Regions from separate parts of the Pantoea sp. At-9b genome, predicted to be linked through region 1. Evidence: predicted binding sites of a transcription regulator. Region 1 holds the regulator's gene; each other region holds the start of a gene.
The links. Region 1 encodes LexA, which represses DNA repair genes until DNA is damaged. Its sites were predicted from a motif close to TNCTGTATGTACATACAGNA; they were not measured.
Positions count from the first base shown of each region.

Region 1 (7,521 bases):
TATCGTGCCCTGGATTTCCTGCTGGAGCAGGGATTTATCCACCGTGTGGAATCCAATAATAGCTACGTGGTTTGCCATCATTTCGACGAACCGGCACATACTTCAGTGATGCTGGTGTGTGATCGTTGTGCGGCGGTCAGTGAAAAGCATGCGCATGGCGTGGAAAAGATCATTGCGGGCCTCGCCGAGCAGGCTGGTTTTGCCTTGCGTCACAGCGTGATTGAAGCACATGGGTTGTGTGAGAATTGTGTTGAAGTGGAAGCCTGTACGCATCACGAAAGCTGCGATCACGATCATCAGGTAGAAAGTAAGAAGCGCGGTAAAAAAGGATAGATGGCACATCCTTGTGCCAGCCCGATCATCACGATCGGAGGGCAGGAGCATCGTCCTTAAACGGGTCCGTTACCAGCGATAATCCTTGTTGTGACTTTCCCAGTCTTTAACTTCTCGCTCGGCCTGATCTTTTGCGTAGCCGTAGCGTTCCTGAATTTTACCCACAAGCTGATCGCGTTTACCTTCAATGACCGTCATATCGTCATCCGTCAGCTTGCCCCATTTTTCTTTCATTTTCCCTTTGAATTGTTTCCAGTTTCCGCTCACTTCGTCTTTGTTCATAACCTTTCTCCATGTCATGCAGAGTGGTGGTAGTGGAATACCCAATATCCAGCGGGTAAAACCAACATAACGCGCTACTTATTTGCGATGATAAGGATAATTATAGTAGACAATGCAGAAGGGTTAGCACACTTACGGATTATTCTGTATCCAAAGGGTTATCGTTAATGTGCCGCAAACCAGCTATCAGCACGCCAATGGCGATGCCAAATCCACCACAGCGTCAGCCCGCGCATGGCCAGAAACACCGTCACCGCCAGCCATAAGCCATGATTACCTAACCAGGGGAGCGTCAGTAACGACAGGCCATAACCCAGTGCCGCCAGTGCCATACTGTTACGCATTTCCCGACCGCGCGTCGCACCGATAAACATGCCATCCAACAGATAGCACCACACGCCCACTAACGGCATCACTACCTGCCACATCAGGTAGCGATCGGCCACTTGCCGTAGTTCTTCCAGTGAAGTCAGCAGCGCCACGATATGTACGCCAAATAACGCATAAATCGCCGCAAATACCAGTGCCACCAACCCCGCCTGACGGCAGGCGGCATGCCAGATCAGCAATAATCGGCTGCGATCTTTCGCGCCGACCGCCTCGCCAGAACAGGCTTCTACGGCATACGCAAAACCATCCAGTGCGTAAGCGGTAAAGGTCAGGAACATCAACAGCACGGCATTGACCGCCACCACATCCGGGCCGATGCGCGCCCCAAGTATCGTCAGTGATGCAAAGCAGATTTGGAGCAGAAAAGAACGCAACATAATGTCGCGGTTGAGGCGAAACAAGCGAGCAGCATCACCGCGCCAGCTCTGCTTCAGCGTAGAGAAATCAATACCGCGCAGCTTCAATACCCGGGCCACCATCCATAATCCGACGGCCAGGGTGGCGTATTCTGCCAGTGCCGTCGCCGCTGCCGCGCCCGCCACTCCCCAGTGCAGGCCCAGCACAAAGAGCAGATCCAACAGAATATTGACCAGATTCCCTACCACCAGCAGCAGCACAGGCGCACGCGCATACTGCACGCCCAGCAACCAACCGAGAATCACCAGATTTGCCAGCGTGGCGGGGGCGCTGAGCCAGCGAATCTGGATAAAAAGTTGCGCCTGCTGCTGAATCGCGAGGCTGCCCCCCATCAGCGCAGCGGCCAGATTGCTGACTGGTGTGCGCAGCAAAATAAACAGCACCCCGGCCACCAAGGCGATTAATAGCGGTTGGGTGAGCGCCCGTGCCAGGGCCGTTTTATCGCCCGCGCCAAAAGCCTGGGCGGTCAACCCGGTCGTGCTCATGCGCAGAAACAGCAGCAACATAAAGATGAAGCTGGTCGCAGTCGTCCCCACCGCCACCCCACCGAGATAAATGGGGCTATCAAGATGACCAATAACGGCGGTATCAACCACGCCGAGCAGCGGAACGGTGATATTGGAAAGAATCATCGGCAGCGCAAGCCGCCAGAGTGCTTTATCAGAGGAGGAAAACAGCTGCATCAGCCCATCCCGGTTTGCTGCACAACAGTCTTGTCAGAAAATTAAACCACGGCAGCGCAGAAAGGCTGCCGTAGCGGGGGGAATCAAGGTATCAGAGCCACTCGCCGTTGCGCACAATGCCGACCGCCAGCCCTTCTACTGTCAGGGACTGCTCGCGGGTATCGACAACAATCGGCTGGAAGTCACTGTTTTCCGGCAGCAGTTGCACAATCGCGCCCTGCTTTTTCCAACGCTTCACCGTCACTTCATCATCAATACGTGCCACCACCACCTGGCCGTTACGCACTTCCTGCGTTTTATGTACGGCCAGCAGGTCGCCATCCATAATACCGATATCTTTCATCGACATGCCGCTAACACGCAGCAGGAAATCAGCGGTAGGTTTGAACAGATTGGCATCGACCTGGTAGTGCGCTTCAATGTGTTCCTGCGCCAGTAAAGGTTCGCCCGCCGCGACACGGCCAATCAACGGCAGCCCTTCGCTGGCTTCTTCTTCCATCAATAAGCGAATGCCACGTGAAGCACCGGAGACGATTTCAATCACCCCTTTACGTGCCAGCGCCTTCAGGTGTTCTTCTGCCGCATTCGGTGAGCGGAAGCCCAGCTGCGCAGCAATTTCCGCACGCGTTGGCGGCATGCCCGTCTGGTTAATATGGTCGCGAATCAGATCATAGACCTGTTGCTGCCTGCTGGTTAATGCTTTCATCCCGCCCCCTGGTTGTTTATACAGTCGCTGTGAGTATATACAGGTATTGGCGAAATGAAAACCAAAACTGAGGGAAAAATCAGCGAGTTGATGAATCCGGAATCCTTATCGCAAATGTGACCAAATCAGCGCGATCCAGACAAACAGCGCCAGTAAGATAGCCAGCAATACGGCAGCGGAACCCATATCTTTCGCCCGGCCCGCCAGAGGATGACGTTCCTGGCCGATGCGGTCGACCACCGCTTCGATGGCGCTGTTCAGGATTTCCACAATGACAACCAGCACTACGGAACCAATCATCAGTACGCGGGAAATGGCATCAACATCCAGCCAGCACGCCACTATAATTGCCACTAACGCGGCAACGGCCTCCTGGCGAAACGCTGCCTCATGCGTCCAGGCGGCGCGCAATCCCTGCCAGGAATAACCGGCGGCTTTTATTATCCTGAGAATACCGGTGACGTTATTTGCCATGTCGTTGAACCCTTTACTCGTTTTGACGTCAATGTCTGGGCAGCCGGAGATAGTGCAGCCACAGATCTTCGCGGCACTTTCTGGTATGCTTGCCGCGCTTTGCTAACAAGAGGCTTGAAGTTGTCTATGTCAGGTTGGCGTAAACTTTATTATAAATTATTGAATTTACCACTCTCCATTTTGGTAAAGAGTAAGGCCATTCCCGCCGATCCCGTCTCCGAACATGGGCTGGATCCGACGCGGCCGATCCTGTATGTGCTGCCTTATGATTCCAAGGCCGATCTCCTCACGCTGCGTTCGCAGTGTCTGAAACACGATCTGCCCGATCCACTCGCACCGCTGGAAATTGACGGCACTTTACTGCCGCGTCACGTGTTTATCCATGATGGACCGCGCGTGTTCCCGTATTTCGTGCCGAGTCTGGAATCCGTGAAGTTATTTCACGACTACCTTGATCTGCATCGCAGCAATCCAGAACTGGATGTACAAATGCTGCCGGTGTCAGTGATGTTCGGCCGTGCGCCGGGTCGTGAAGTGCAGGGGGAATCCACCCCTCACCTGCGCATTCTCAACGGCGTACAGAAATTCTTCGCTATTCTCTGGCATGGTCGCGACAGCTTTGTGCGCTTCTCGCCGACGGTTTCACTGCGTCAGATGGCGACCGAACATGGCACAGATAAGTCGATAGCTCAGAAACTGGCACGCGTGGCACGCATTCACTTTGCCCGCCAGCGTCTGGCGGCAATCGGCCCGCGCTTGCCAGCCCGCCAGGATCTGTTCAATAAGCTGTTGCAATCCAAAGCGATTGAAAAAGCTGTCGAAGATGAGGCGCGCAGCAAAAAGATCTCGCACGAGAAGGCCCAGCAGAACGCCGTCGAATTGATGGAAGAGATTGCTGCTGATTTCTCCTATGAAGCGATTCGCGTCACCGACCGTGTAATGGGTTGGATGTGGAGTCGCCTCTATCAAGGGATCAACGTGAATGGCGGCGAGCGTGTGCGCCAGCTGGCGCAGGATGGGCATGAGATTGTTTATGTCCCCTGCCATCGCAGCCACATGGATTACCTGCTGCTCTCTTATGTGCTCTACCACCAGGGGCTGGTGCCGCCGCATATCGCTGCGGGTATCAACCTGAACTTCTGGCCAGCCGGGCCGATTTTCCGTCGCCTTGGGGCGTTCTTTATTCGCCGCACGTTTAAGGGCAACAAGCTCTACTCCACCGTTTTCCGCGAATATCTGGGCGAGTTGTTTAATCGCGGCTATTCGGTTGAATACTTTGTAGAAGGTGGCCGCTCACGTACCGGTCGTTTGCTGGACCCGAAAACCGGCACACTGTCGATGACGTTACAGGCACTGCTGCGAGGTAGCAGCCGTCCAATCACCTTCGTGCCGATTTATATTGGCTATGAACATGTGATGGAAGTCGGCACCTACGCCAAAGAACTGCGCGGCGCGGCGAAAGAGAAAGAAGGCTTCATGCAGATGGTGCGCGGCCTGCGTAAGCTGCGCAATCTTGGTCAGGGTTATGTGAACTTCGGTGAACCCCTGCCGCTGGTGAACTACCTGAACAAACACGTGCCAGAATGGCGTGAAGCGATCGATCCAATCGAACCCCAGCGCCAGGCATGGATGACACCTGCCGTGAATGACATCGCTAACCGCCTGATGGTGCGAATTAACGATGCAGGGGCCGCCAACGCCATGAACCTGTGCGTCACTGCACTGCTGGCTTCTCGTCAACGTTCACTGACGCGCGAGCAGCTTATTGAGCAACTGGAGTGCTACACCCAACTGTTGCGCAATGTGCCCTATTCACCGGAAGCCACGGTGCCGGATCTCAGCGCAGAAGCCCTGCTGGATCACGCAATGGGCATGAATAAGTTTGAGACCGAGCAGGACAATATCGGTGACATCATCATTCTGCCACGTGAGCAGGCAGTGTTGATGACCTACTATCGCAACAACATTCAACATATGTTGGTGATGCCGTCATTGATTGCCGCGATCGTGCAGCAACACCGTGAAATCAGTGAAGCGGAATTGTTGCGCCAGGTCGCCCTGGTCTATCCGATGCTGAAAAGTGAACTGTTCCTGCGCTGGAGCAGTAACGAGTTGCCTGAGTTGATTCAATCGCTGTGCAACGAAATGGCACGCCAGGGTCTGATCACGCAACAGGATGGTCAGGTGCAAATGACCACCGCACGCTATCGCACACTACAGTTACTGGCAGCGGGTATCCGCGAAACGTTGCAGCGTTTTGCGATCACCTTCTCGATTCTCAGTGCCAAGCCCACCATCAACCGTGGCACGCTGGAAAAAGAGAGCCGCACGCTGGCACAGCGTCTGTCGGTGTTGCACGGTATCAACGCCCCTGAGTTCTTTGATAAAGCCGTGTTCTCCGCGCTGGTGCTGACATTGCGTGATGAAGGCTATATCAGCGACGGCGGAGATGCCGAAGTGGAGCGCACGCAGGCCATGTGGCAGATGCTGGCCGAGCTGGTCACCAGTGACGTGCGTCTGACCATTGAGAGCGCCGTCGCCCACGATTAAGCGGCTAAATAAAAAGCCGTCATCCCCAGGGGTGACGGCTTTTTTGATGCAAAAATCGCGTGGTTACAACAAATCAATAAACGGCTGGGTATTCAACAAAATACCGATAAACAGCACCAGACCGACATAGTTATTGTTGAGGAATGCCTGGAAACAGGGTTCACGCTCGCGCTGAGCAATCAGCTTTTGCTGATGTACAAACAAGCCTGCCGCTAACAGTAACGACCAGTAAAACGCCCCATTCAGATGCAACAACAATCCTACCAGCACCATCAGGCCCAACGTTGCCAGCTGCAACAATCCAATGATGAGTTTGTCATAACGACCAAACAGAATCGCTGTCGACTTCACGCCAATTTTTAAATCGTCGTCACGATCCACCATGGCGTATTGCGTATCATATGCGACCGTCCAACACAGATTAGCAATAAACACCAGCCAGCAGACTAAAGGTAAGGACTCACTAACCGCTGCCCAGCCCATAGGAATGGCCCAGCCAAAAGCCGCGCCCAGTACCACCTGCGGCAGGTGGGTATAACGCTTCATAAAGGGATATACCCAGGCCAGCGCCAGCCCCACCACAGACAGCATGATCGTCATGCGGTTCATGGTCAGCACCAGCACAAACGCCAGCAAGGCTAAGCCCACAAACAGTAACTTCGCCTCTTTTTCCGTCACCAGACCACTCGCCAGCGGGCGTGATGCGGTACGTTTCACATGCCCATCCACTTTACGGTCGGCATAGTCATTGATGACGCAGCCTGCGGCACGCATCACGATCACCCCCAGCACAAATACCAGCAGCACCGAGAGTGGCGGGATCGCCATGCCTGATAACCACAACGCCCACAGCGTGGGCCACAACAGCAGTAACGTGCCAATCGGTTTATCAATACGCATCAGGCGGCTGTAGGCCTGTAATTTATTCATTCCCAGGGTCTTTTGCACAATCCTTATCCTTAATCCAGCGCGCGATAGAGCGGTGACGCCGGTAAAAACAGTTCAGTTAACAACAGCGGCTTACCGGAGAGACGTAAACGCGAGCGGCGTCCCCACAACGCGCCCACCTGACCGGGATCGATAAAATCACGTGTCAGGGTGGAGTCGGCAAACAGATAGCGTCCGAGCGGGCGTGTGCCAAGCTGCTGGAGCATCTGCTCCGGGCCATTAAGCGTGCTTTCCGGCACCAGGGTACGGCCAGCCAGCCAGGGCACATTATCGCCACATAGCAAAATTTCCCGCAGCCAGAAGCGCTGATCGGCAGGTAATAACTCGCCTTCTTCTTCCAGTTCACTGGCATCGACAAAGGCTTCGCGTACCAGTTGTACCGTGACGTGCTGGCAATGCTGCTCAAAGCGCCGCGTCATTGAGTCTTCCTCCAGCAGCCAGTCGAGCAGTGGCGCGGAAAGTAACGGGGAGGAAGCGGGCAGCCAGTGTAGCGCGCGCAATTGCGCCAGCGCATCCTGAGACATAAAAACTCTCCACAGAAAAAAGTGTCCCAGTGTAACGCACCGCCGCCGTTGCGCGAATAACGAAGCGTTGCCGCAAATGCGTTGTAAGTTAATTCCCTGTAAAACCGTTATGCTTGCTGCTGTTCACCAGTCCACTAAGGATATGACATGACATCCCTACAACATCAGGATCTGTTAAACGCGCTGGAACAACCACTTAACGAACAGGCACTCA
Region 1 covers NC_014837.1:345,169-352,689, reverse strand. The annotation lists gene zur (zinc uptake transcriptional repressor Zur) at 1-333, shown strand, start outside; gene PAT9B_RS01530 (CsbD family protein) at 403-615, opposite strand; gene dinF (MATE family efflux transporter DinF) at 780-2,105, opposite strand; gene lexA (transcriptional repressor LexA) at 2,197-2,811, opposite strand; gene PAT9B_RS01515 (diacylglycerol kinase) at 2,917-3,285, opposite strand; gene plsB (glycerol-3-phosphate 1-O-acyltransferase PlsB) at 3,412-5,835, shown strand; gene ubiA (4-hydroxybenzoate octaprenyltransferase) at 5,899-6,765, opposite strand; gene ubiC (chorismate lyase) at 6,795-7,307, opposite strand; gene PAT9B_RS01495 (prolyl oligopeptidase family protein) at 7,455-7,521, shown strand, end outside.

Region 2 (7,521 bases), 140 kb from region 1:
GCGCCCGATGCCGCAACACACCGCGTTTTCTTGGTTCTACCTTGGCGCGGTGATTATTGCGGTGATTGCCTGGAGCCTGTGGGGTAACCCCAACAAGCTGCCAACCACCTCGCTGCAATGGGGCATTCTGGTGTGGCTGGGCGTCGCGGCGTCCGGGTTGGGTTACTTTATGTGGAACTACGGCGCAACCCAAGTGGATGCGGGAACGCTGGGCATTATGAACAATATGCACGTTCCGGCTGGCTTGCTGGTCAATCTGGCGATCTGGCAGGAAAAACCACACTGGCCCAGCTTTATCGCCGGGGCGATGGTGATTTTTGCGTCACTTTACGTCCATAAACGCTGGGTGCTGGGCCACCGCTTTTCTAAAAGCAACGAAACAGCTTAAAGGGAAGGGGGAGACCGCTTCGAAGAGCAAAGCGTCCGAGTCAGGATGATGAGGCCGACCCACAGGGATGTGGGTCCTCTTTGCGATCGGAGCGGTCTCTCCCTGACCCTGCTCCGTTCTGAAAGCAACTACGCCTTTTTCACCGGCGCAGGACGCTGAATTAACGTCAAGCCCTTCAAAAAGTTACGCAGAATCTGGTCACCGCACTCGCGATAGTTCTTATGGTCCGGGTTACGGAAAATCGCGCCAATCTCCGCCTGCGAAACTTTAAAGTTCGCCTTCAGCAAGACCTCGGGAATATCCGTGGTCTTCAGGGCAAAGGCGATACGCAGTTTCTTCAGGAAAATGTTGTTATTCATCTTGCGCTCAACTGACGGTGCAGGCGCATCCTCGCTTTTACCGCGACGATAGAAAATCAACCCATTGAGGAAGTATCCCATCAGCACGTCAGGGCAAGGACGATAGGCGGCGTCATCGTCCTTCTTCAGCCAGGCCTGCACATCTTCAGATGGCACCTCACAATTGGCCAGGGCAAAAATCTCCACCACTTTGCTGTCGCTCAGGTCCAGCATATAGCGCACACTGCGCAGTACATCGTTATTGGTCATGGTGAAAATCTCCTGGTCACGGGTTGAGGCGGCGCATTATAGAGCAGGCGACCTCAGGATGACAGGGGCTGTAACGAACCCGGGCGTGCAGCATCGCGGACAAAGGGCAAATGCTCACAGGCATGCTGGCGGGCAAAACGCACAAATGCCTCCAGTACCGGCTGACGCTGCTCACCATCACGCATCGCTGCATACAAACGGCTCCACAAGCCGTCGCCAAGCGTCTTCGTCACTACCAACCCCTGGTGCTCAAAACTCTCCACCACCCAATGCGGTAATGCCGCAATCCCCATGCGCGCCGACACCATCTGAATCAATAACAGGGTGTTATCCACACTCTTCAGCGCCGGGCTAATGCCGGCGGGTTGCAGGAAATTTCGCCAGATATCCAACCGCTGACGCTGCACCGGGTAAATCATCAGGACTTCATCCGCCAAATCTTCCGGCGCAATATGCGCAACTTGCGCCAGCGGATGATCCGGTGCCATCACCAGACGCACCTCAAAATCGAACATCGGCGAATAGAACAAACCGCTACGCGGCAGGATATCCGAGGTCAACACCACATCCAGCTCGCCCTGTTGTAAGGCCGGTTGCGGGTCAAAGGTCACGCCAGATTTAAAATCCATCACCACCTGTGGCCAGCTCTGACGGAAATTGTTCAGCGCAGGCGTTAGCCACTGAATGCAGCTATGACACTCAATCGCAATGCGTATCGTGGTTTGGTGCGGCTCATGGCAAGCCTGCAACGCCTGCTGTATCTGCGGCAGGATCTGCTCGGCCAGCTGTAACAGGATCTCCCCCTGTGGCGTAAAGCGTAGCGGCTGGCTTTTACGCACAAACAGGCGAAAGCCCAGCCGTTGCTCCAGATCGCTGAACTGATGAGACAACGCCGATTGCGTTTGATGAAGCTGAGCGGCGGCGGCGGCCAGCGAGCCGGTATTCCTTAACGCTTGTAGCGTCCGCAGGTGTTTGAGTTCGATCATGAGAATCCTTCACATCGAGATTGAACAATTTGCGCTTGAGGAACATACAGTACCCGCAGAATATAGCGGTGTAAACATCTGGACGGCTAAACATCTTCAGCAGGCGTAACAGCCAGCCTGGGTTGGCTCTGATTTGAAGCGCGTGCTGCACAGCTAAGAATATCTGGAGAACAGCAAATGACCATTCTGAACCACACACTCGGTTTCCCTCGCGTCGGTCTGCGTCGTGAATTGAAGAAAGCCCAGGAGAGCTACTGGGCAGGTAACAGCTCACAGGACGAACTGCTGGCAGTGGGCCGTGAACTGCGTGCGCGTCACTGGCAACAACAGAAAGAGGCGGGCGTGGATCTGCTGCCGGTGGGCGATTTCGCCTGGTATGATCACGTACTGACCACCAGTCTACTGTTGGGCAACGTTCCGGCGCGTCATCAGAATAAAGAGGGGTCAGTCGACCTCGATACCCTGTTCCGTCTGGGTCGTGGCCGCGCACCGACCGGTGAACCGGCGGCGGCGGCTGAGATGACCAAATGGTTCAACACCAACTATCACTATATGGTGCCGGAATTCACCGAGGGTCAGCAGTTCAAACTGACCTGGACGCAATTGCTGGACGAAGTGGACGAAGCGCTGGCGCTCGGCCACAACGTCAAACCTGTGCTGCTCGGCCCGGTGACTTACCTGTGGCTGGGTAAAGTAAAAGGCACGCCGTTTGACCGCCTGTCATTGCTGCAAGATATCCTGCCGGTCTACCAACAGGTGCTGGCTGAACTGAAAAAACGTGGCATCGAATGGGTACAGATTGATGAACCGGCGCTGGTGCTGGAACTGCCGCAGGCATGGCGTGCGGCATTCAAACCCGCTTACGACGCCTTACAGGGTAAAACCAAACTGCTGCTGACCACCTACTTCGACAGCATTGGGCAAAACCTTGATGTGATCAAAACGCTGCCGGTGCAGGGTCTGCATGTTGACCTGGTACATGGCAAAGACGATATCCAACAGCTCAACCAACAACTGCCTGCCGAGTGGCTGCTGTCTGTCGGTGTGATCAATGGGCGCAATGTCTGGCGGGCGGATTTGACCCGCTGGTTTGAACGTCTGCAACCGCTGGTAGGGCTTCGCCAACAGTTGTGGATTGGCTCCTCTTGCTCCCTGCTGCATAGCCCGATCGACCTGAGCGTGGAAACCCGTCTGGATGATGAAGTCAAAAGCTGGTTCGCCTTCGCCCTGCAAAAATGCGCGGAGCTGGCGCTGCTGAGCAAGGCATTGAATAACAATGATGCGCAATCGCTGGCCGCCTGGAGCGCCCCGATCCGCGCCCGCGCCCAATCCAGCCGGGTGCACAATGCCGCTGTGGCGCAGCGTCTGGCTCATATTCAGGCCAGCGACATCGAACGTCATAGCGCCTACCGCGAACGTGCTAAAGCGCAACGTCACCGCTTCAATCTGCCAGCATGGCCCACTACCACCATCGGTTCATTCCCGCAAACCACGGCAATCCGCAGCCTGCGCCTCGACTTCAAGAAAGGCAACATTGATGGGGGGCGCTATCGCACCGGCATCGCTGAACACATCAAACAGGCGATTGTCGAGCAGGAACGCCTCGGCCTCGATGTGCTGGTACACGGTGAAGCAGAGCGTAACGACATGGTCGAGTACTTTGGGGAGAATCTCGACGGTTTCGTTTTCACCCAGAACGGTTGGGTCCAGAGCTACGGTTCACGCTGCGTGAAACCGCCGGTGATCATCGGCGACATCAGCCGTCCGGCCGCCATTACCGTGGAGTGGGCGAAGTATGCGCAGTCGCTGACTGACAAACCGGTGAAAGGCATGCTGACCGGCCCGGTCACCATCCTGTGCTGGTCGTTCCCGCGTGAAGACGTCAGCCGTGAAACCATTGCCAAACAGATTGCGCTGGCGCTGCGCGACGAAGTGGCCGACCTGGAAAAAGCCGGTATCGGTATCATCCAGATTGATGAACCGGCACTGCGTGAGGGGCTGCCGTTGCACCAGTCTGACTGGGCGGCGTACCTCACCTGGGCGGTGGATGCGTTCCGTCTCAATGCCGCCGTGGCGCAGGATGACACCCAGATTCACACCCATATGTGTTATTGCGAGTTCAACGACATCATGGACTCGATTGCCGCTCTGGATGCTGACGTGATCACCATCGAAACCTCACGTTCCGATATGGACCTGCTGGATGCGTTTAAAGCGTTTGAATACCCGAACGAAATCGGTCCAGGCGTGTATGACATCCACTCCCCGAACGTACCGAGTGTCGCATGGATGGAAGATCTGCTGCGTAAAGCCGCGCTGAGTATCCCGGAACAACGTTTGTGGGTTAACCCGGACTGCGGTCTGAAAACCCGTGGCTGGACAGAAACCCGTCAGGCACTGGCAAACATGGTCACCGCGGCGAAAAAGCTGCGCGGTGAAACGGCGTAATCGTTGTGTAATATGTTGTGTTGACACGTTGGGGCGCATCAGCGCCCCCTTTTTTATCACGCTTCAGGCTTAACACCATACTGCTGGAACCACGCCAACATCCTTGCCCAGCCATCTTTGGCCGATTCCGCGTGGTAGCTCGGGCGATAATCAGCGTTGAACGCATGACCCGCCTCGGGATACACCACAATCTCTGCTTTGGCATTGGCGGCACGTAGCGCCTGGCGCATCAGCTCAACGCTCTCCAGCGGAATGCCTTCATCCTGACCACCGTACAGACCCAGCACCGGCGCATTCAGATCAACCGCAATATCAATCGGATGCTTCTGCTGCTTCAGCGTCTTATCCCCCACCAGTCGGCCATACCAGGCGACCGCCGCTCGCACCTGCGGATTATGTGCTGCAAACAGCCAGCTGATACGGCCACCCCAGCAGAAACCGGTAATCCCCATGCGACGAATATCGCCGTCGTTGCGGGCGGCCCAATTGGCAACATGGTCGAGATCGGACAGCACTTGAGAGTCCGGCACTTTACTGACCAGCTCTTTGAACAGGGTAGGGATATCGGTGTATTCGCTCGGATCACCCTCGCGGAAATAGAGTTCCGGTGCCACCGCCAGATAGCCCTCCAGTGCCAGACGACGGCAGATATCACGGATATGCTCATGCACACCGAAAATTTCCTGCACCACTAACACCACCGGCAATGTCCCTTGATACTCTTTCGGGCGGGCATAAAACGCGGGCAGATTTTCCCCCTGGCTCGGGACCGAGGTCTCCCCGGCATGGATCGCCTCGCTGTGGGTGAGGATGGTGCTGCTGGCGGTCGGTTGGACGGCAGCCGCAAAGCCACCCGTTGCAGATTTTTGTGCCATATTGTCTTCGGTTTTCATTGTTCTCTCCATGCTGGCAAGTGCGCAATCACGTAACTATAGCCTGGCCGCAGAGGCCGGGCGGGTGTAGGTTTCAGAGGGGATACGCATGAATTCTTCTTCTCTATTAACACCGCCGCCCGAACTTACACAGCACCGGATGTAGCAATTCAGAATGGCAGACCGCTGATGTGTGATTTAGATCACTAAAATATTTTCTGTTAATGTAATTTTCATTATTTATAGTGAAATTACTCACATATTTATCGCGACTGCTGACGTAAAGTGGCGCGCATATCCCTATAGCTACCAGGAGTCTGTTATGGCCCAGTCTGACGTTTTCCACCTTGGCATCACCAAAGCCAGCCTGAAAGGAGCCACACTGGCCATCGTTCCCGGTGACCCGGAGCGCGTGAAGAAAATCGCGGCGTTGATGGAAAACCCGCAACATTTGGCGTCGCACCGTGAATTCACCACTTACCTGGCGGAATTGGATGGCAAACCGGTAGTGGTGTGCTCTACCGGCATCGGTGGGCCTTCTACCTCGATTGCGGTTGAAGAACTGGCGCAACTCGGTGTGCGCACCTTCCTGCGTGTGGGTACCACCGGTGCGATTCAGCCTGACATCAATGTCGGCGACGTTCTGGTCACCACCGCGTCAGTACGCCTGGACGGTGCCAGCCTGCATTTCGCACCGATGGAGTTCCCGGCGGTGGCGGATTTCACCTGCACCACGGCGCTGGTGGCAGCGGCAGAAGCGTGCGGCGCGAAAACCCATATTGGCATCACCGCGTCATCAGACACCTTCTATCCGGGCCAGGAACGCTACGACACCTTTTCCGGGCGTGTCGTCAGCCGCTTCCAGGGATCAATGCAAGAGTGGCAGCAGATGGGTGTCCTCAACTATGAGATGGAATCCGCTACACTGTTAACCATGTGCGCCAGCCAGGGGCTGCGAGCCGGGATGGTGGCGGGGGTCATCGTGAACCGGACGCAGAAGGAGATCCCGGATGCGGCGACCATGAAACAAACCGAAAGCGATGCGGTGAAAATTGTCGTTGAAGCTGCGCGCCGGTTAATGTAGCGCGCCCGGCAGCGGGCCAGAGTCCGCTGCCAGTGAAGGATGCGCGCAAGTTCAGCGGATTACTGAGAGTCTTTTTATGCGCAAAACTGTAGCTGTTCAACGTCCGGCCTTTATGACCAATCCTGCGGCGATGCAATCCCGTGTCGAAGGCGCGGCTGCGCGCTTTCGTCAGGCGATGGCGGCAGCAGATTACCCTGCTGCGCGTCGCTGCTGTGAAGAGGTGTTACGCGTGATGCCGCATAACATGCAGGTGTTGAGTGACTACGCACTGACGCTGATGCGCACCGGTGATTACCAAAAATCGTACAAGACCTACCAGAAAATCTATCAAGCTGCCGCCGAACAGCGGGCGCAGGCGTCTGAAACCTGGCTCGATGGCCTGGCTGAAGTGTGTGGCTGGCTGCATAAAGCCGATGAAGTGGTGCGTTACGGGCTGGAATCGTTGCAGCAATCTGACGCGAAGTTCAGTAGCGGGCAGAAATACCCGTTTCCGACTGAAGCTCCTCCGGCCTTCGATGCCAGCAACCCGCTGGAAAACGTCATCGCCTTTAGTCTGTATGGCAACCAACCGCGTTATTGTGAAACCCTGATAAAAAACGTTGAGGTGGCGCGCGAACTCTATCCGGCGTGGACCTGCCGCATTTATCTGGATGACAGCGTACCGCAACATGTCTGGCAACGTTTGCAGCAGCCCAACGTGCAGCTGGTGGATATGTCAGAGGAAAAAACGGTGTTCCCGACGCTGTGGCGTTTCCTGGTGATCGACGATGCCAGCGTCAAACGCTACATCGTGCGCGACGCCGATTCGCTGCTGTCCGAGCGTGAAGTGGCGGCTGTCGAAGCCTGGCTGCACTCACCGTATTGGTTCCACCATATGCGCGACTACTTCACCCACACTGAACTGCTGCTGGCAGGGATGTGGGGCGGCTGTCATGGCGTATTCAGTCAGGTGGAACAGCAGATACGTGATTTCATCGCGCAATATCAGGGCAGCGAGCGTTTCACCGACCAGTACTTCCTCAAACGGGTGCTGTGGCCGACGGTGCGCGACAGTATCCTTAATCACGACGCTATTTTCTGTTTTCATCACGCCCAGCCGTGGCCTGCGCATCCCCCCATCCGCTGGCAGACGGAC
Region 2 covers NC_014837.1:203,683-211,203, forward strand. The annotation lists gene PAT9B_RS00880 (carboxylate/amino acid/amine transporter) at 1-388, shown strand, start outside; gene PAT9B_RS00885 (DUF1456 family protein) at 517-996, opposite strand; gene metR (HTH-type transcriptional regulator MetR) at 1,050-1,982, opposite strand; gene metE (5-methyltetrahydropteroyltriglutamate--homocysteine S-methyltransferase) at 2,160-4,430, shown strand; gene PAT9B_RS00900 (dienelactone hydrolase family protein) at 4,487-5,323, opposite strand; gene udp (uridine phosphorylase) at 5,625-6,386, shown strand; gene PAT9B_RS00910 (hypothetical protein) at 6,463-7,521, shown strand, end outside.
Region 2: a site for LexA is predicted at 2,015-2,034, ahead of metR (HTH-type transcriptional regulator MetR). Genes of this name have one in related genera too.

Region 3 (7,521 bases), on a different replicon from region 1:
AAATCAGATCACATTGTGCGATCTGAAGCGCGGTTCGCTATAAATCCGTTCTCTGGTCATTTGTTGACACCCTAAATGACCGATCAGCATCGGTTCTCCGCTCGAAAAACAGGGATCGATCAAACCTCCATCAGTGATACAGTCAACAATCTGGAGTTGTTGACCGGGGAGGCAGAGCGACGCATTTGCACTGCAATCTAATATCAGGTCAATTGCGTGTTTGCACCCAGAACGCATGAATCAAACCCGGAATATAGCCCAGCAATGTCAATATAATGTTCAGCAGGAATGCCCAGCCAAATCCTTTTCCGATAAGGACGCCAAGCGGCGGTATGAGGATAGTAATGACAACTCTCCAGAAACCCATAAAAACTCCCTATAAATAAATCATTCTCTGATAACTGTCTGTTTCTGCGTTAATCATAGCCGCGTACGCAGAGATTGCCAGTTTATCTTGTTAATTTTCCTGTTGTTACGTTATGAAATCTTGATTTAAACCTGCGCTTCAGAGAATAAGAAAATGATTAACAGCAGGTTGAGGCCAAACTTGGCTGGACCATTCTGTAGATATCGTAAATTTTTTGTATAACGCTGGTACTGCCACGTCATATCAGTGCTACCTATAACTTGGATACCCCTTTCTTTCTCAGCCTTCCTGCCCGTTCCAATAGTTCGGCCCTGCATTTTTTCGGCTGCCTATGCTGCATTAGTACGTTCGACAATCAACTATCGGTCCATTTCTGCCCAAGACGTATTACTCATCCGTTTGGGTTGAATATCTGGAACAGGCGTTCTTCACCTTCGGTTGTTGAGATATCACGAAATGTTGTTGTGTGTGTCTCGATCCATTTGTTGGCTGCACGCAGCATGTAATGCCAGTTTAGACGACCCAGCTCCTGCACAAAATTGAGAGTGCTGACTGTGAAACGCCCGACGGCATCCCGCTATATTGCCTGTTTGAATGCAATCATAATTTCATAGTCGCGTAGCATCGCCTGTCGCTCTTAAATGTACTGAATATGCGAACAGTGTTATTGAATGATTGGGTGTGATCGAGTCAATCACGGGAGGTCTCTGAGAAGAGATTGTCGGTAAGGGATTTTTAGTTGAATAGGAGTCGGCATGATTGCTGAAGTGACTATCGCAAGAGTGAAAGACATAGGCTCCAATAGATACGTAGAGGGAGGAGCTGAAAAAGCGACTCAACCGGAGCTATCCCTATCTGTATGTCGTGTTCAAAAACGCCAATAATGACCACCTGTCAGTGTTGAGATCGAAGGATAAGGAAGGCGACAAAGAGGTTGTTTCGAAGGTTTTTCAGGAGACGTGGGCATCTGCTGACGACAGGTCCCACTCTATAGTAATGACATTGCACCACCATATCGTATCATGGAATCCATGATGTACCTTCCCCGTGCCCTCCCCGGAGCGCGGTTTTATTTGAGAGCAAACTAATTTCTGCGGGAAAATGATGTTGCGGATGACTGGTAACTGTTAATAAATCCAGCACCCCGCTTGCGCTGACTCAATGAGTATCCTTATGGTCAATGGTTCAGGGGGTTGTATCGGATATTTTTTTGCGACTTAGGCCGGAGAAAATTTGGCAGGGAACCTTTCTCATAGAACCAGTAAGCAACAAAATTGAATCAGCTGCCATCCATTTTAAACCGGGAAAAGTAGTTCCACATAATTTCCTCTGCTGTTTCACTAGCCCACGGATATTTTCCGATCGTAAGGCTGGTATCGTATGTCGGAAGCGGTCTCGATTTTGCGAAAAGCGGCTTTGGATTATAGTTATCCTCCTGCCATTTGATAACCATCTCTTCAACCGCGTTGGCCACCATATCCGATTATCTTCCCTTGCAATGCTGCTATAGATGCTTAGCGTCGTGCTAAAACTGATCCAGAAGACATCATTCATTACAAAAGCAACACCAAGGATAGGTATCCACAGACCAGCAAAACATCCCAGATTATTCACGTAACTGAAGCGCAGGTGACGGATTGTGGGCGTACAACAATGCAAGCAGGCTATCCCAAAAGCCTGTGTCTTTTTCCGGCATGCGCTCATCCTCACTTCCATTAGTTGAAAGGTGCTGTCTGATATCTTCAAAAAGTGCGTATCGCTCTTTATTATGACGAGGTCCTGTTTGGAGTAACTGGAGATAGCAAAGGAACGGGAACTGCTTAATCAGTTATTCAGGTAAAGCATTTGAAAATAAACAACTCTGAAGGCCTGTGTAAGAATTGACCTAAGAGATTAAGTTAGAAGAGGAGTATGTTTCGTCTCGGGTACAACCCAATCCCTTGAGGAGACTTCACTTTTCGTCCCGTATACATATATTGCGAGGCTTTTTTATTAAAAAAGGCCGCCGAAGCGAGACTTAGGGTTTGCTGTAAATTGTAGTTACGTCTGCGGTGCCGGGTGCCTCCCGGTGATTCAGAAAAGCCAGAACCTGAATCGTCACACAATAACCGAGGAATCTTTCTGGCTTGGCCCCTCCGCTAGGGGGATTCACCGCATTAAATTCAAATTATCAAAACATGACACAGAAGAAAACCCTGCCGCAGATCGGCGTTAATTACCTGACTCGTCAACCGCAGGGATTATCTGGTGCCGGTTGCAGGTATCCAACCAACGACATACTGATTATAGGTCAGGTGCTCTACCAATGAGCTAAACCGGCAAAACAAAAAGCCCCATCGGTTAAGACGGGGCTTCCGGCCTGACATGCGAGATGAATGATTGGACCGATGATCAGATCGCGTCAGGCGATAGTTTATTTACAAAATCTATTTTTAGATGTCAAGCACGTTAGCTCGCGCTGAGGATAAAGTCGCTCCACCTGCAGAGACTTGCCACAGAAATGCAGGGGGAGAAGCTCTGTGCATTTGAGCTAAAGCCACTGAAACAGGTGCGTGTCAGTTTACCTTTAACAATTTCAGGTAAACTGTAACCGGGCAACATATTCACCTTAGCAACCAATATCTTAATTTTCCTCATAATCTGTCCCTGCGACGATTCGGCTTTTTTCCAACAGCGCACCATATTGTCAGTTACGTGAAGGAATTATTGACAGTATTTAATAATTCCGTAATTCCAATGACCCGAATTTGTGAAAAGATTATATTTACGGGGCTAGTGACTAACCTTTTTATAACTGCAATATAAGCTGACTGAAGGCATAATGTCCTTACGCCGCCGCGTAAACACAGTGATATTTTTTCATTCGGATATTTCATTACTGCGCTACCAGCGCCAGCCTCCTGATTAACCATGTTGCCATCTCATACCCTCTGATTCTCCATTTTGTTCCAGAAAATGAGAAGGGCACACCTAGAGGTGCCAACCAGGCCTCTGAACATTAAGTATTATGCAGTAAATAACTCTGCCTTTATCATCATACCCGTTCACAAACGGATATTGGGATGGCTACCGTCATGGTGCAAGTATCCCGGTGAATAAAACCATTCAGTTTTTAAGATCTTCCGGCACACTGATGATGTAATCTGAGAAGATCACCATGCGTAAAGCCCGATTCACCGAACATCAGACCATTCTCGCTGTGAAGTCTGGTGAAGACGGATGTACCGACAAGGATGTCTGCCGTGAAGCAGCCCTTTCCGAAGCCAACTGTTACAACTGGAAAGCGAAGTTTGGCGTTATGGAATCTACTGATATCAAAAAGATGAAATACTTGGAGGATGAAATCCGTCGCCTCATACAGATGTTTGCTGATCTAAACCTTGAATGCCGGGCACTTAATGACGTCATTGAAAGTAAGCTTTAAAACCAGCGATAAAGCGTGCGCTCGTCGGTTATCTGAACGCACAATTTACTATGAGCGACCGCCAGTCCTGCAGGACGTTATCGCTTAGCAGGACGGTCTATTTTTACCAGCGCGATGGACCGGTGATCCAGGTGCTGACTGAGCTGGCAGAAAGCTACCCGCGATAAGGTTTTAAGAAGCGATTCCAGTTGCTGCGCAGGCAAGGTAACGCTGGAACCATAAACGCGTGTACCGGATTTACTGCCTACTGAAACTGAATTTTCGTTACAATGGAAACAGCGTTTACCGGTACTTAACCCGTCACCACTGGTGAAGCCTGAGGCGTTTAACCAGCGCTGGTGATAGTTTTTATGCATGATGCGCTGGTCTGTGGCAGACGCTTCAGGACCTTCAATGTGGCGGATTACTTTAACGGCGTGGCCCTCGCAATTGAAATCGATCTGAATATCCCGGCACAGCGAATGATCAGGGTTCAGGACAGGCTCGTGGTAAACCGGGGCTATCCGCTGAAACTGCGGATGGACAACGACCTGAAACTGGTTTCGCCGACGCTGGAGCAGTGGCCTGAAGAGCATGATTTATCAAACCGTGAAAGCCACGCAGATGCCTTACCGAAAGGTCTAACCGGACGTACCGGACAGAAATTTTGAGTTTATTTCTGTCAAGAACCCTGAAGGAAGCACAGGAAATCACCGAGCGCTGACTGACCAAATATTCCAGCGAGCGGCCTCATAAATCCCTGAATAACCTGACACCGGAAGAGTACCGGCTGATGGCTGAAAAACCGGAAACCACAAAAAGTGCGTTGAACTAAAACGGGTTTACTTACAATAATTGAAGAATACGGTATGTATGGCGAGATCTCCAATGCCCCGCTGCATGCCGTGATCATACACCCGGTGAATATCTCTTTTACCAGCGGCGCAGCCAGCTGGATGATGTATATCACACTGCGTATGGTGCGCTGGTGGAGCTCAGAACATTACAGGTGGACCAGAATGTAGTCATCCGGACCGCCTCCAGCAGTGTTGGGCTAGCCGCTATTCAGATTAGTAATATACAGGGAGCCAAATCGATCACCCTTACCCGCACGAGCGAGAAACGGGAGATGCTGTTGAAAACGGGCGCAACTGCCGTGATTGCCAATCACGGAACAGGGCATGGTCACGGAGTCCCTGCATGTGAACGCACAACAGGGCATACATATCGTTTTCCGCCCGGTTGGCGGGCCTAATATGGCAAAACTGACCCAGGTAATGGCCCATCTGATCATATTTTTCCAGTACGACGCCCTCGACAGCCGCAATCTGATGTCCCGGCGTTTGATATCCTCAACAATCACCTCAACCTGGCGGTTATGAACGGTTTGAAATCATGCCGGATGCTGAAAAACTGGCGCGCGCAAAATCCTTCGTGCTGGATGGTTTGCGTTGCGACAAACTACAAACGTTGATTGATAAGACCCTCAGTCTGGATGCGATTGCAGAAGCCCATCGTTACATGGAGTCCAACCGACAGGTGGGCATGATTGTTGTTACTCTATCTGAAAAAATGATGAAATCAGGGAGTATCTAATGGGTATGCAACCTAAGTGGCAGGCACCAGCAATTAACCGTACACAAGTTGGCGATATGCTCGTCACTATGCTGAGTGATGGCTATCTCGATGTATCTTTTGAATTACTGTCGGGGATTAATGGCTCATGGGCAGAAGCGTTACTCCAGCGTCGCGGTGCACCGGTCGCGCCGCGCATCAATATCAACGTTTATGTGGTCCAGACCGCGCAACATACCATCCTGATTGACAGCGGCGCAGGAGGGATTAAAGGCTGGGGTGGAAGATTGCCGGTGGCACTGGCAGCCGCAGGTATCGACCCGTTGCAGATTGATACTATTCTGTTGACCCACGCGGCAGCCTCGCAGCTCCCTTGCAGACGCCGCTGTTTCGAAATGTGCAGCAGCTATTTATCCACGAAAAAGAACTGGCGTTCTGGCGCGATCAAATCATAGCTGCCAGTGCTCCGGATGCGTTTCGCCCCTACTTTGAGCTGGCGGGTAACGCTTTTGGCACTTATCACCAAAAACTGGTGCCGTTCCGCGAAGAAGCCATTCTACCGGGCATCCAGGCCGTACTGTTGTTCGGGCACACGCCGGGGCATAGCGGTTATCTGCTAGGTGATGAGAAAGCATCGTTGCTAATCTGGGGAGATATTGTGCATTTCCCGCATATTCAGGTGTCACAGCCAGAGGTGACCATTGCCTTTGACAGCGATCCCGCTGCTGCCTCACAAGTTCGCGGCAAAATGCTGGATCGGGCAGCCAGTGATAACCTTGCCGTCAGTGGGATGCATTTTAACTTGCCTACCACCGGGAAAGTGATACGCGAGGGTAACGGCTTTACACTCAACTACGACCTCTGGTCGCCGCTGATTTGACGAATGGGCGGCGCAAAAAATTGCGCCGCTACACCAGGCGGATATTCTGCGATTTAATATGTTGCCAGAAACGCTCCGCCGCCAGATTCAGTCGCGCTCCTGAACGATACACATAGGCCGAAATCGGTAACGACAGCGTACCATCCAGAATCATCAGCTTGCCTTCACGCAGTTCACGCTGAATCGAATATTGCGGCAACCACCCCACCCCATGTCCGTTAACAATCATCCGCTTAAGCAGCTCGCTCATCGAGGAGACAAAGCTGAGCGTAAACGTATTGTCGGGGATTTTATCAATCACCTGATTCACCTGACGTCCCATATAACTGTCGTTGGCATATTTCATCAAGGGCAACCCGCCCTGATTAAGGCTAAACAGCGGCCTGCCATCGACATCACAGGGAGAAACCAGATGCAAAAATGAATCAAAGATTTTGTGGTGGATAAACGGATAATTCATAAACTCTTCGTTGTAGAAGGTCAGAATAAAATCGCTTTTGCCTTCTTTGAGATTATATACCGCCTCATCCACGTTGATCGACTCGACGTAATGAATCCTTTCAGCACTGTCGGCAAAACCGGCAATCAAGGTGGGAAGTAACAAAACAGACAGTGAGGGGGCGGCATCAAACTTGATACTTTGGCGGAAATTATCCAGCCCTTGAATCCGATTCAGCTGGTAATCCATATCATCCAGCATATTGCGCGCATAGCTGACAAAACTTTTGCCCTGGCGGGTAAGCTGCAACGGATTTACACTGCGATCAAAAATCGCAAAGCCAATCGCCGATTCCAGCGACTGAATACGGCGGCTGAATGAGGACTGGGAAATGTTGCGCTTTTCAGCCGCTAACGTGAAGCTCCGGGTCTCTTCCAGAGCGATAACATCATAAAACCACTTCACTTCCAGATTACTGACCATCGCGCTGATTCTCACAAAACACTGACTTCCTCCATGCAAAGTATGCATGGCACATAGAAATTATGCAATCAATGCATCTGAATGTTGGTGCTAGTATCCAGAACAGTTGCATAACTGAACATCGCTATTTCATTAACAGCTCAGTTAACTGTCAAACAAACTAACGGCCGCAGTGCTATGCAGCCCAATATTCAGCCAGCAATCAGTCAGGTATAACATGTACAGCTCAGAGAAGATTAACACAGCCCTGTCAGATTTAGGGATCACCAACGTGAGCGAAGTGATCTACAACCCCGAGTATGACCTGCTCATCGAACATGAAACCTCGGCAGCGTTAAGCGGCTATGAGCGCGGTATCATGGCTGCTTCTGGCG
Region 3 covers NC_014839.1:284,963-292,483, reverse strand. The annotation lists gene PAT9B_RS30050 (YqaE/Pmp3 family membrane protein) at 209-367, opposite strand; partial or broken gene PAT9B_RS31265 (DNA polymerase V) at 759-992, opposite strand; gene PAT9B_RS31530 (DinI-like family protein) at 1,190-1,402, shown strand; gene PAT9B_RS31260 (DUF1493 family protein) at 1,495-1,548, opposite strand; gene PAT9B_RS31255 (hypothetical protein) at 1,647-1,844, opposite strand; tRNA gene PAT9B_RS25255 (tRNA-Ile) at 2,613-2,687, opposite strand; partial or broken gene PAT9B_RS30420 (transposase) at 3,525-4,605, shown strand; partial or broken gene PAT9B_RS31525 (zinc-binding dehydrogenase) at 4,622-5,366, shown strand; gene PAT9B_RS31240 (MBL fold metallo-hydrolase) at 5,366-5,800, shown strand; gene PAT9B_RS31235 (hypothetical protein) at 5,743-6,225, shown strand; gene PAT9B_RS25230 (LysR substrate-binding domain-containing protein) at 6,254-7,147, opposite strand; gene pckA (phosphoenolpyruvate carboxykinase (ATP)) at 7,365-7,521, shown strand, end outside.
Region 3: a site for LexA is predicted at 1,012-1,031, ahead of PAT9B_RS31530 (DinI-like family protein). Genes of this name have one in related genera too.